DNA from 4 places in the Vibrio profundum genome. Region 1 is predicted to be linked to each of the others. Evidence: predicted binding sites of a transcription regulator. Region 1 holds the regulator's gene; each other region holds the start of a gene.
What was found. The regulator PurR, encoded in region 1, represses purine synthesis genes. The targets are predictions, from matches to a motif close to TNANGNAAACGTTTNCNTNA.
Positions count from the first base shown of each region.

Region 2: the regulator PurR is predicted to act here: its motif matches at 1,244-1,263, upstream of purE (5-(carboxyamino)imidazole ribonucleotide mutase).
Region 3: the regulator PurR is predicted to act here: its motif matches at 1,484-1,503, upstream of ihfA (integration host factor subunit alpha).
Region 4: the regulator PurR is predicted to act here: its motif matches at 1,458-1,477, upstream of purM (phosphoribosylformylglycinamidine cyclo-ligase).

Region 1 covers NZ_JAKJTA010000003.1:463,493-466,762, forward strand. Annotated here, with positions in the region: gene L4C34_RS02090 (MFS transporter) at 1-366, opposite strand, end outside; gene purR (HTH-type transcriptional repressor PurR) at 569-1,573, opposite strand; gene torD (molecular chaperone TorD) at 1,773-2,429, opposite strand; gene elyC (envelope biogenesis factor ElyC) at 2,588-3,270, opposite strand, start outside.
Region 2 covers NZ_JAKJTA010000019.1:2,945-6,214, forward strand. Annotated here, with positions in the region: gene hemF (oxygen-dependent coproporphyrinogen oxidase) at 1-568, opposite strand, end outside; gene tsaC (L-threonylcarbamoyladenylate synthase type 1 TsaC) at 573-1,130, opposite strand; gene purE (5-(carboxyamino)imidazole ribonucleotide mutase) at 1,332-1,817, shown strand; gene L4C34_RS16370 (5-(carboxyamino)imidazole ribonucleotide synthase) at 1,822-2,952, shown strand; gene L4C34_RS16375 (DNA topoisomerase family protein) at 2,987-3,270, opposite strand, start outside.
Region 3 covers NZ_JAKJTA010000005.1:155,170-158,439, reverse strand. Annotated here, with positions in the region: gene L4C34_RS05095 (RelA/SpoT domain-containing protein) at 1-452, shown strand, start outside; gene ihfA (integration host factor subunit alpha) at 1,068-1,364, opposite strand; gene L4C34_RS05085 (metallophosphoesterase family protein) at 2,049-3,270, shown strand, end outside.
Region 4 covers NZ_JAKJTA010000007.1:19,786-23,055, forward strand. Annotated here, with positions in the region: gene L4C34_RS07620 (hypothetical protein) at 91-498, opposite strand; gene upp (uracil phosphoribosyltransferase) at 738-1,364, opposite strand; gene purM (phosphoribosylformylglycinamidine cyclo-ligase) at 1,540-2,580, shown strand; gene purN (phosphoribosylglycinamide formyltransferase) at 2,583-3,221, shown strand.

The DNA of each region.
Region 1 (3,270 bases):
GGAAATAATCGCCCGAGCAATCACGGGAGCGCCCCCCGCCCCTAAGCCAGTGAGTAAACGACACGCATAAAGCTGCTCGATATTTTGTGCAAAGGCCGATAAGAGTGCCCCGGTATCGACAATCAAAAACGCGAGTAATATCGCTTTCTTCCTGCCATAGACATCAGAATAAGCACCATAAAAAAATTGTGATATTGCCGCACTCACCAAGTAGATGACAATGAGTTGTTTGGTTTGGTATTCACTTACCGACAGCGATTGCATGATATAGGGAAGGGCAGGATTGAGCATATCCATCCCCATGAGCCCAATCACCAATATGAAACAAGAGAATAGAATCGTGTGTTTTTGCGTTGTATTGAACATAATAATCGCGAGGAGTGAGTAGATAGCTGTGCGATATTATTAACGAGAAACAAGTTTTTTTCTGGTTGTGCTTCTCAGTATTGAATCGCACGTAGAATGGGGCGCATTTCTCAGGAAGATTTGGCGTGCCAGGTAGGATACAAAAATGCCCGACTAGATTAGCCGGGCATTCAGTTAAAGTATTTCAAACGTTTAACGGCACTTAGCGAATATCTTTTACCGTATTGCGCACGACTATCTCAGGCTGCATTTCGAAGACACGTTTTTCGTGTTTTTTATCCTTGATGCGTTCAAGTAGAATTTCGAATGCGTTTTTACCCACTCGGCGCTTAGGCTGGTGGATAGTGGTAAGCGGTGGTGAGAAATATTCCGCTAACTCAATATTGTCATAACCAATAACTGACATATCTTCAGGCACTTGTATGCCTTTTTGCTGCAAACGACTAATTAAGCCAAGTGCCATGGTATCGTTAAAGCAAAATACCGCTGTTGGCTTTTTATCCATGACTGCAATTTTATCTGCCGCGAGCACGGCCGTGTCGCATTCAAAATTGCCTTCTAAGATCCAGTCCTCGTTAACCTTAATGTCTTTCTCCGACAATGCGCGTTTGTAACCTCGAATGCGCTCTTGGCAGGCCGCTTTTTCTATTTGTCCGCTTAAACAAGCAATATCAGTGTGGCCGTTATCCATCAAGAATTTGGTCGCTAAATAGCCACCTTCTTCTGAGTTATCGATGATTTTGTCAGCTTGTGAGCTCTCAGGGCCCCAATCCATCACGACTTTTGGAATATCTTTGTGTTGGTCAAGCATCTCACGCAATTCTTCAGTTAGGTCAGAACACATCACCAACATACCGTCAACGCGTTTCTCAGCGAGCATGCGAATATAGTCGCGCTGCTTTTCGTAGATCCCACCAGTGTTACACAAAATCAAAGTGTAGCCTTGACGGTAACAGTAGCTTTCAACACCATCGATGACTTCAGAGAAAAACAGGTTCGTCGACTGAGTGACTAGCATCCCGATAGTGCGTGTCGTGTTGCATTTTAAACTGCGTGCGACCGCGCTTGGCGCGTAGTTGAGTTCTTTTACCGCCGCTTGAACTCTCTCTTGCGTGGTTTCAGCAACAAAACGAGTCTTATTGATTACGTGTGAAACTGTGGTGGTTGATACGCCAGCGAGGCGTGCAACGTCTTTAATGGTGGCCATTGTTCTGTCCTATTATTTCTGCCACATTTATTTGGACGGGCAGACAGTCCTACATACAGCAAAACCGCCAAACTACGGCGGTTTACATAATTTCATCATCTTTTTCTCGATTGCGTTGCCGATTTTAGTGTGCCTGTCTTATTACCGCAACAGAAAACCACGCTCTGACTTTGTTTATTGGCTTAATTTGCACGGTATTTTACAAACGCTGTTTAGTCGCGAGGTATTCACAATCCAGTTCAAGGAAGCAAACTAACAAGCGTGCGATCGATGCGTAGAAGCCAAAGCTGTCTTTGTGATTGAGTTGCTCTCTAAAGTCATATAACCAAGACAGCAAATAACGGCGGATAAACATCTCTTGTTCAGTGAGCGCTTCATTGAAGTGCGCCAGTTTTTCGAGCTCGTTGGAGCGAATAATTAAATTGCCAAGAAAGTCGAGCTCATTAGAGATGTGATCGGCAGGTTCTTTGTTGGATGGGTCGACAGTGACATAGTGGCTGGCCATCAAGGCCACAATCTCTTGGGTCGAAGTATGTAAAGAGGGGTTGGCCACGTTACGGTAATGAGATGCGCAGGTGGAAATGACGTTCTGATTCGAACTGAGGAATAGGTCGTTAAAGTCTGACGCTAGCACAATTTGCGCATCTTCCATTGTCCTCAACTGGTTGATGCAATGGAGTAAGTCGTCACTGGGTTCCGTAAGAATGGGAACCTCTCCAAGCCCTTCAACAAAAGTTTTAAGTTCGTCGCTTTGATACTGATCTAACTCAGTCTCAGACAGCTCCCGCACAAAAAGCCCCGAGATCCACCAATAGATCTCGGCTCGCTTTTCATTAAAGGCTTTTAACTCATCCATGGCGGCCACTTCTTGCTATCCATGCTTATATTTTAATCAATAAATGAAACTTTGCTGGAATGTCGGTGCATTCATGTCTGAGGTGGGAGATCAAACAGGGCAGCGATTAGACTGCCCATAAAGTATATTGCGAGATAATGGCTGGGCTTAAGTCGCCATTAAAGTGAGGTTTCCGGGTCTTTTGGGGTAGCTTCGGTATAGTCAGTTGCCACCCAATCCCTTAGAGATTGCCACATCAACCCCAGCTCTTCGTGCCAGTAAGTCTCTGTTTGTTCGAGGTATTTAGCTTGGGGTGTATATTTTATCCATGCCTGAGAAATATGCTTTTGCGCTAAATAGTTAGTGGGGGCAGGCAGAGGGTATAAACCAGCCGAGTGAAACTCATTCAGTGCACGAGTCATATGACTTGCAGAAGTTACTAGCACCATTTTTTTCTGCTTAACGAAAGCGGCGGCTTGCCTAGCTTCCTCCCAAGTATCCTGTGCAGTTTCAAGCAGAATGATATCCGTTTTTGGCACACCGAGTGATAGGGCGACTTTCGCCATCATTCGAGCATTGCTCACTTCTGAACCCGCCGCGTAGCCTGACAGAATCAATTTTGAGCCTGGGTACATACGCATAACGCGGATGCCCTCAGCTAAGCGCATCAAGCCTGTGCGACTTAACTCGGAGGTAGGTGGGATCTGGTCATCGACCACGTGACCGCTGCCCAAAACCATAATGTAATCGATGTGCTCGTCGACGGGAAAGAAAGCACTGTGTTGCCGTTCTAAGGGCATAAGCAAACGAGTCGAAACGGGTTGAAAGGAGATTAAAAAGATCCCTAATAAAGAAAATAGCA
Region 2 (3,270 bases), on a different contig from region 1:
CGACACCGCGCGTTTCGTCACGGTGTGGTAGATAGAAGTAATCATCACACCAAGCCTTATGCTCAGCGTAGACCTTATCTCCAAACGGCTGGCACAAGTCTTTCGCGACATCATGCCAATGTTGGCAATCTTCAGCGAAAGGGTAGAAAGGAGTCAGATCGAAGCCGCCGCCAAACCACCAAATAGGATCTTGGCCATCTTTTTCGGCAATAAAAAAGCGCACATTCGCATGCGAAGTCGGTACGTAAGGGTTATGTGGATGCATCACCAATGACACCCCCATGGCTTCAAAGTGTCGTCCCGCCAATTCTGGTCGATGAGCTGTGGCGGATGCAGGCATTTGTTTACCGGTCACGTGAGAAAAATTCACCCCACCTTGTTCAAATACACCGCCATCTTTCATGACTCGCGTTCGCCCACCACCGCCGAGTTTCTCGCCAGGCTCTCGGTGCCATGCTTCTTCAACAAAACTCGCTTGGCCATCAACCTGTTCAAGCTGCTGACAGATCGAATCTTGCAGACTCAGTAAAAAGCTCTTCACTGCCTCTTTATTTATTACCGATGTCATCCACTCATCCCTTTCTGATTATTTGCGCCGTTTGAATATCACGAATCTCACTTGGGTTGGTTCGCCCACCCGTTTCTCCTACCAACACGACAATCTCGGCATCACCTAGCTGTTGCCTCACTTCTTGAGTCGTTCTACAAGGTGGCTGACCTGATAGGTTGGCACTCGTCGAAGTCAGCGGCTTGCCAAAGGCTTGGCAAACTTGTGCGACTAAAGGATGATCTGTCACTCGAACAGCGACCGTATCAAACTCCCCTGACACCCAAGAGCTCGTGAGCTCACTCGCAGGCATAATCCAAGTCACGGGGCCGGGCCACGTTTGCTTAGCCTGCTGAATTTGTGCTTCAGTGAGTTGGCTGGTTTCAACATAAGGAAACAGCTGGCTAAACTCACCCGCGATTAAAATAAGCCCTTTTTCCACCGCTCTCTGCTTGATTGATAACAGTTTCTGAATCGCTACAGGATTATCGGGATCGCAACCCAGCCCAAACACGCCTTCTGTTGGGTAAGCGATAACTTCACCTTGTCGCAGTGCTTGGACGACATCATCTAACTTATTCACGCGGTCAACCTACTTTCTTCAATTACCTGACACTAATATCCGCAAGTTTACCGACAAATCCTCTATTCTCTAAATGTTTATTTAACCATCATTATTTAAATCCTAGCGAGCACTCGCGCAAACGTTTGCTTTCCGTTTTTTTCGCCGTATAATGCGCACAAACAACCTGCTCACCAATGTAGAAGCTTGAAGGAGTTTGAGATGAAAGTCGGAATTATTATGGGTTCTAAATCTGATTGGCCTACGATGAAACTTGCCGCAGAAATGCTGGAAAAATTTGGCGTTCCTTATGAGACCAAAGTCGTCTCAGCTCACCGAACCCCTCAGCTCCTTGCCGATTACGCCAATAGTGCAAAAGACCGTGGCATCAAGGTGATTATCGCTGGCGCGGGTGGTGCGGCTCACCTCCCTGGCATGGCGGCGGCTTTTACTAGTGTTCCTGTGTTAGGCGTACCAGTTCAATCACGTGCGCTAAAAGGCATGGATTCACTGCTTTCTATCGTGCAGATGCCGAAAGGGATTGCCGTTGGTACGCTGGCCATTGGAGAAGCTGGGGCTGCCAACGCTGGCATCCTAGCCGCACAAATTATCGGCACCCATCACGAAGATGTAATGGCCAAAGTTGAAGCATTCCGCAACGAACAAACCGAAACCGTATTAGCCAATCCAAATCCAGCAGAGGATTAACGGAATGAAAGTCTTAGTTCTTGGCGCGGGACAATTGGCGCGCATGATGGCGCTAGCAGGCGCGCCGCTCAACCTCGACATTTGCGCATTTGATGTCAGCAGTGGAAATGTTGTCCACCCGCTCACTCATACTGTCATTGGCCAAGGGTTAGTCAATGCCATCGCTCACGCCGATGTAGTCACCGCCGAGTTCGAGCATATTCCTTTAGATATCTTAGACACGTGCGAGAAGAGCGGAAAATTCTTCCCGGGTAAACAGGCTATTATGACGGGCGGCGATCGTCGCGTTGAAAAAGCACTACTCGATAAAGCCAGCGTCCGCAGCGCCAAATACCATGTCATCAACAATCGTGGCGATTTTGAGCAAGCCATTCAGCACGTCGGTATTCCTATGGTGCTAAAAACGGCATTGGGCGGTTATGACGGCAAAGGTCAGTGGCGGCTCAAAAGCCAACAGGATATTGAAAGTATCTGGACTGAGATTGCAGCCAATCTTGAAAGCAGCCCAGAACAAGCGATTGTGGCTGAGCAATTTATCCCGTTTCAACGTGAAGTATCTATGGTTGGTGCACGCGACGCAGACGGCAACATCGCTGTCTATCCACTTGCAGAAAATGTGCATACCGATGGCGTGCTGAGTTTGTCGACACCGATCGACAACATCGAACTGCAAAATCGCGCTCAACAGATATTCAGCGCTGTGGCCAACACCATGGATTATGTGGGTGTACTCGCCATTGAATTTTTTGATCATGATGGTGAGCTATTGGTCAATGAAATTGCGCCGCGTGTCCATAACTCTGGGCATTGGACGCAGCAAGGTGCAGAAACCTGCCAATTTGAAAATCATTTACGCGCAGTCTGTGGCATGCCGCTAGGCAGCACTAAATTGGTCAGGATGACATCGATGATCAATATCTTAGGTGAGGATACCTTGCCCGATGCATTGCTAGAAATGGAAGGCTGCCATATCCACTGGTATGGCAAAGAAAAGCGCCAAGGGCGAAAGATGGGGCACATCAACCTGAGTGCCGATTATCCCGCAGACTTGCAGCGCAAACTCTGCTCTCTAGCGGATATCTTGGATCCGGTCGCTTTTCCCGCCATCCAAGTCGTCGCAGGCCGTAATAGCTAACCTAGAATACAACACCTCGCATAAAAAACGGCGCTCATTCGGGCGCCGTTTGTTCATTCTGACATTTTCGGCTAGCGCATTGAGTCTTAATACCTCTCGCTAACTTCTTTTCTACCAGTAGCGGATAACCACATTCCTCACACGGTCCTTTAATCGGCCGAGTATTGAGTGAAAAGCGACATTTCGGATAATTGTCGCACGCATAAAATGTTTTACCAAAACGCGTATTTCGCTCAACGATATGCCCCTTATGACATTCAGGGCAAGCTAAGGACTCGGCTAAGTCAGAAACAGGTTTCGCCGCTTGGGTTGGGTTTT
Region 3 (3,270 bases), on a different contig from region 1:
GAGCGAAACAAAAGGTCATGTTCGAGCTAAATGGGAAATCTGAACGAATTACTGATTTAGCTCGGGCAAGCATAGTTTCAGATGATGTCTCTAGTTTAGTGGAAGTATACGAATCGCTTGCAAGAGAAACTACCATTGTAAAAGTGAAAAATAGGTTTAAAAATCCGCAACAATCTGGCTATCGAGATCTGAACTTACTTGTTCAATTACCTAACACCGGAATGATTGCCGAAGTCCAGCTGCACTTAAAAGCGATCGCCGATGTAAAAAGTGGCCCTGAGCATGATTTGTATGAGCAAATTCAACATATAGAGCGATTAGCCAGCCAACAAAATCGAGCCGTGAATATGGGTGAATCAACAAAAATAGAAAATATTAGGAATCAATCAAAAGAGTTGTACCAAAAAGCATGGCAGCCTTACATTACTACTCATATACAGCAAGCCGCGTAAACGGAAGTGAACGGAGCAGAGAGAATTAAAGTGGCTCAGGTGTAACGTAGAGTATAAGGTGTGTTAGAAAGGCAGTTTTCAGGGCCAGTGAGCAGATGTACATACACTCCGCCCGCTAATCTATGCACCCAAATTCTATTCACGACAAGTTCTATTCACGAAGAGTCTGGTGCTAACGCCCTACGCGCTGAGGTTGAGTTAAAACTTAGGTTCGCTTCAAGCATAGGTTCACTTGGAAGCATAGGTTCATTTAAACATAGGTTCATTTAAACATAGGTTCATTTGAAACTAAGGCTTATATGAGAACTAGGGCTTATTTGCGAAGAAGCTTATGTACAAAACTAAAACTCGCTCGTGAAGATATCCTATCTTCACGACGCCGTCTTATTATGTAAAAAATCAACACCTGCTTGCTTAGTCCTGCAAACAGATTAAGCGAGCACTGCAACACTAACAAGCTGCCCAGCTTGAATGCACTGCCGTACTCTTCTCTCCCCACGACTATTTTTCCCGCAGATTTTTTTCCTGCAGCTCTGCTCCCAAGAAATTAGGTAGTTTCCCACCCAATATTACGTCAGAAAGCACAAGTTCCTAGCGGAGTATAAAGCAAGCGAATTAGCCGTCGGCTTCGATGCTCTCTACACGGGCTTTTAACTTTTGCCCGGGTCTAAATGTCACAACTCGGCGGGCGGTAATTGGAATATCTTCACCCGTTTTTGGATTTCTCCCTGGGCGTTCGTTTTTATCGCGAAGGTCGAAGTTGCCAAATCCTGACAGTTTTACCTGTTCGCCACTTTCGAGTGCTTTGCGAATTTCCTCAAAAAACACTTCAACCGTTTCCTTGGCATCCCGTTTACTATATCCAAGCTTTTCAAACAGGTTCTCAGCCAAATCGGCCTTTGTGAGCGCCATAAAACTTTCCTCAAAACTCTATTAAACATTGCTAGCCTAGAAGGCCGCGCCATAGCATTTCGCCTAGCCAATCAACAACATATAGGCATTACCTGAAAAGTGTATGTCAACCTCATGATTTACGCCAACTTTTTTCTTTATCAATTGCATATTTATAATAAAAATCAAGTAGATACAGAAGCGTCTTTTTTAGTCATTACCTGCATGTTAAACCGACAATCAATGAAATTGCGATATATATAACTATATTAAATACCAATTATGGTCATTTAAACCAAAAGATAAGCAAACGTAAGATTATGTCAATTTTTCTAATCATAAAAACCATGAAGATATTTTAAATAAATAATACATAGATTTTATATGCAAACCTGCTCATTAGTGTCTAAGATTTCCAGTTTTGCCTGCAATAATACAGCGCTTCCAATTAAGTATTATGGCCCATTTCAGTAAACTTCATTTTAGACGAGATATAGCCATCGAGATGTTGTACATTGGCGGTACGCGGAAATTTCAAATAAGTAACTGATTAATTTCATTCACAAGTATATGGGCCTTCCCCAACCAGAGCTCTAGGCCACAGAACGAAAGAAACTGAAACGGAATGTGGGCGGCTCATTTTCTGTTTTCACCTCATAAACGGCACCAAATACCCCGAAACCTTAACAAGTGAAGGAATCCGAGTTGCAACAATCAAATGTCTCACCTCTACCTTTAATACTAAGCGGCCCAATATTGAGAAAAACAACGTCTTCGGAAGTCGTTATTTGGGTTGCCACCAGCAGGTGTCTAAGAGGTGAAGTGCTATTGTGCAATGAGTCCACTGGTGAATACATTCTCCGGCAGAACATCGGTGACTTTGAGCAAATCCAAATCGGATCAAATGCTTGGGTGACACTGCTTCATATCCAGAAGTCCCTTCCAGTCAAGGTTGCGTTGAGCTACGACCTACTAACGCCTGAAGGGTCATTATCTGTCTTGGTGCCATCATTGATGTACGGCGAAAAAACTAAGCCAAACTTCTGGATATCAAACGAAGCTGATTACATCTTGCATGGCTCTTGTCGTAATCCCGACCATCACAGCTCAGATGCGTTAATTGCCGCCGATCAGAAAGTATCACAGCAACGAATTAATTCTCGTCCAGACATTCTCATGATGAGTGGCGACCAAATATACGCCGATCACGTATCGGGCCCACTATTGAATACCATTCATCAAGTAATACAGCTACTCGGGCTTCCCAGTGAAAAGTTCACTGATTCAATAGTCCGCGATAGCGAGCACTTATATCACCACCCTGATTCTTTATATGGACGGGACAAGCTTCTTCCCTATTACCCCAACCCAAATGGCTGGATAAATCGTAAGATTCAAGGAGAGAGCTTAGCGGTATTTACGTCGCATGATTGTGATAACCATTTGATGACTTTTTCAGAATTTTTTTCGATGTATCTTTTAGTATGGTCACCCGAACTTTGGCAACACATCGAGCTCGCCAAGCCTGATCTAACACCTGAACTCACGATTCGCTGGCATAAAGAAAAACAGCGCTTAGATTCTTTTGTTGCCGGTCTATCGAACGTACGGCGTCTGATGGCTCACATTCCTACCTACATGATCTTCGACGACCATGATATCACCGACGATTGGAATTTAACGATTGGTTGGGAGCAAGCGGTCAATAACAGTTCTCTGGCGACAAGAATTATCGGTAATGGGCTGATTAGCTATTGGCTTTGCCAAGGTTGGGGCAACGACCCAAGCCGTTTTGACCTACTTTTCATTGAACAGGCGAAGACCTTTTTTAACGTTAAATCAGCTCAAGTTCAGGATGAGCTTATCCATACAATCGGCAAGTTTGAGCATTGGCACTACAGTATTCCAACCACTCCGAAGGTGCTCG
Region 4 (3,270 bases), on a different contig from region 1:
AATCAGAATGCACAATACTCGCCGAGTTTAGTCTACCGAGTAGACTCGGTGAGTTCAGCCCCATAATCACGACTAGCCATCTATTTCCCCTCAAAATTGTCTGACTTGACTGTTAACCCACTCTTCTGCTTTAGCATAATCATCAAAGAAATTACAAATCAGCTTATGATCCGTATCGCCTTTCTCCTGATGCTTGTGTAGTAAGAACTCACACAACTTGGAATCACATACGATGCACTGAATCTTTAGGTTACTTTCAATCAGCTTGGCAAGCGAAGGATCCCATCCAGACAATACTTCGGGAGACGTAAATTCCCATTCGAGCAGATCAACAAAAAACACCCAGGGTTGGTGCTTTAAGTGTTCCACTTCAGAAAATACGTGCGCCGTACATTGCTCTGAGGCTTGTTGATTCCACGAACCCCACATTTTTAATCGGAGTTGATGCGGACGAACCTCAATAGAATAGTCACCATGTAGGTTAGGGCGATAAGTCATGATTCAATCTCTAACAGTCACAATAAAAAGACATTACTATTTTAGTTCACGAGAAAGAACTTTGTCGGGGAAGTGTAGGCCCTGATTTAGATTGCCTAGAACGACTAGAGTTTTAAGAATAGAGGTGAAAAAGCGCGCTGGACTAAGTAAAAGTCAGCTTGCAAACATTGGGGTAGTATCATAGTCAACACTCATGCTGCATAAAAAAGGAGGCAATTGCCTCCCTTCATTACCAAGAATTATTTAGTGCCGAAGATCTTATCACCTGCGTCACCTAGGCCCGGTACAATGTAGCCTTTATCGTTAAGCTTCTCATCGATTGCCGCTGTGTACAGCTCAACATCTGGATGTGCTTTTTTAAGCGCTTCAACACCTTCAGGAGCCGCCACTAGCACCAATACTTTAAAGTTTGAGCAGCCTTTTTCCTTCAAAAGATCGATGGTCGCTATCATTGAGCCACCAGTTGCCAGCATTGGATCAACAACCAAAGCAATACGCTCTTCAATGTTAGAGGCTAACTTATTGAAGTAAGGAACGGGCTCTAATGTTTCTTCATCGCGATAAACACCGACCACACTGATGCGAGCGCTTGGAATATGTTCAAGTACACCATCCATCATACCAAGGCCTGCACGCAAAATTGGCACAACTGTTACTTTTTTACCTTTGATCTGATCGACGGCAACCGGGCCATCCCAGCCTTCGATGGTAACTTTTTCAGTTTCAAAGTCAGACGTCGCTTCATACGTTAACAGGCTAGCGACTTCAGCAGCCAACTCACGAAAGCGCTTGGTGCTGATATCACCTTCTCTCATTAAACCAATTTTATGTTTCACAAGAGGATGCATTACTTCAACAACTTTCATTTCCATCTCCATAGATAAAGGGAATTTTGAATAAACCGACTAAGTATACCTAAAGTGACGCGGCTTTTCAGTGCTGAAAACAAGGAAAAAAACTTGCGCAAACGTTTGCTATATTGCATTAAGCACTGGTAGAATAGCGCCGTTTTCCCATCCAACTCAAGATTGAGGGCTTCCCGTGAGCGGTAACAATTCTTCTTTAAGCTACAAAGACGCTGGCGTCGACATCGATGCAGGCAACGCACTAGTTGATCGTATTAAAGGCTCAGTAAAACGTACTCGTCGCCCTGAAGTGATGGGAGGCATTGGTGGCTTTGGCGCATTGTGCGAGCTTCCTGCTAATTATAAGCAACCTGTTTTGGTTTCAGGCACCGATGGTGTGGGCACAAAACTACGTCTTGCGTTGGAAATGAAAAAACACGACACCATTGGCATCGACTTAGTTGCAATGTGTGTGAACGACCTCATCGTACAAGGCGCAGAGCCTCTCTTTTTCCTAGATTACTACGCAACTGGCAAACTTGATATTGATACGGCTGCCGATGTTGTATCAGGTATTGCTGAAGGCTGTATACAAGCTGGCTGTTCATTGATTGGTGGCGAAACTGCCGAAATGCCGGGTATGTATGAAGGTGAAGATTACGATGTGGCTGGTTTCTGTGTCGGCGTCGTTGAAAAAGCAGACATCATTGATGGCACCAAAGTTGCTGCCGGTGATGCTCTGATCGCAGTCGGTTCTAGCGGCCCACATTCGAATGGTTACTCTCTCGTACGTAAGATTCTTGAAGTGTCTGGTGCTAGCAAAGATGAATTGCTTGATGGCAAAGCTATCGGTGAGCATCTATTAGAACCAACCAAGATTTACATCAAGTCGGCGCTGAAAATGATTGCCGAGCATGACATCCACGCGATTTCTCATATTACGGGTGGCGGCTTCTGGGAAAACATCCCACGCGTATTGCCTGAAGGCACAAAAGCGATCATCGACGGCAAAAGCTGGGAATGGCCAAGCATCTTCAACTGGCTACAAGAAAAAGGCAACGTGACGACGCACGAAATGTACCGCACCTTTAACTGTGGCGTTGGCCTAGTGATTGCGCTACCGAAAGACCAAGCAGACGCTGCCGTTCAACTACTGAACAACGAAGGCGAAAAAGCTTGGGTGATTGGTGAGATTGCCGATGCAAGCGCCAACGAAGAACAAGTCGAGATCAAGTAAATATGAAAAATATCGTTGTATTGATCTCAGGCAGCGGATCCAACTTGCAAGCGATCATTGATTCGTGCGCAGACAGTATCCAAGATGGAAAAGTGACAGCGGTTTTTTCAAACAAAGCTGATGCTTACGGCCTTGAACGTGCAAAAGCAGCGGGCGCTGAAGGCGTCTTTATTGACCCGAAAGCATTCGAGACTCGTGAAGCCTTTGATAATGAGCTAATGACGCGGATTGATACCTTTCAACCTGACTTGATTGTGTTAGCGGGTTACATGCGTATTTTAAGCAACGACTTCGTACGTCACTACATGGGCCGAATGATCAACATTCACCCTTCGTTGTTGCCGAAATACCCGGGCCTTAACACCTATCAGCGCGCCATTCACGCGGGCGACGAAGAGCACGGAACCAGTGTTCACTTCGTTACGGAGCAGCTAGATGGTGGTCCAGTTATCTTGCAAGCGAAAGTGCCTATTTTTGATGAAGATAGCGTCGAAGTACTGACCAAGCGTGTTCAAGTTCAAGAACATAGAATCTACCCTCTTGTGGTGAATTGGTTTGTGGAAGGCCGCTTAGAAATGAAACAAGGAAAAGCTTTCCTAGATGGTAAGCAGCTGAGCGTGTACGGTCACGCTGGCGAGTAACTCGTTGAAGTGGGCTAAAAGTAAGTCCACTTAAGCATATAAAAAAGGG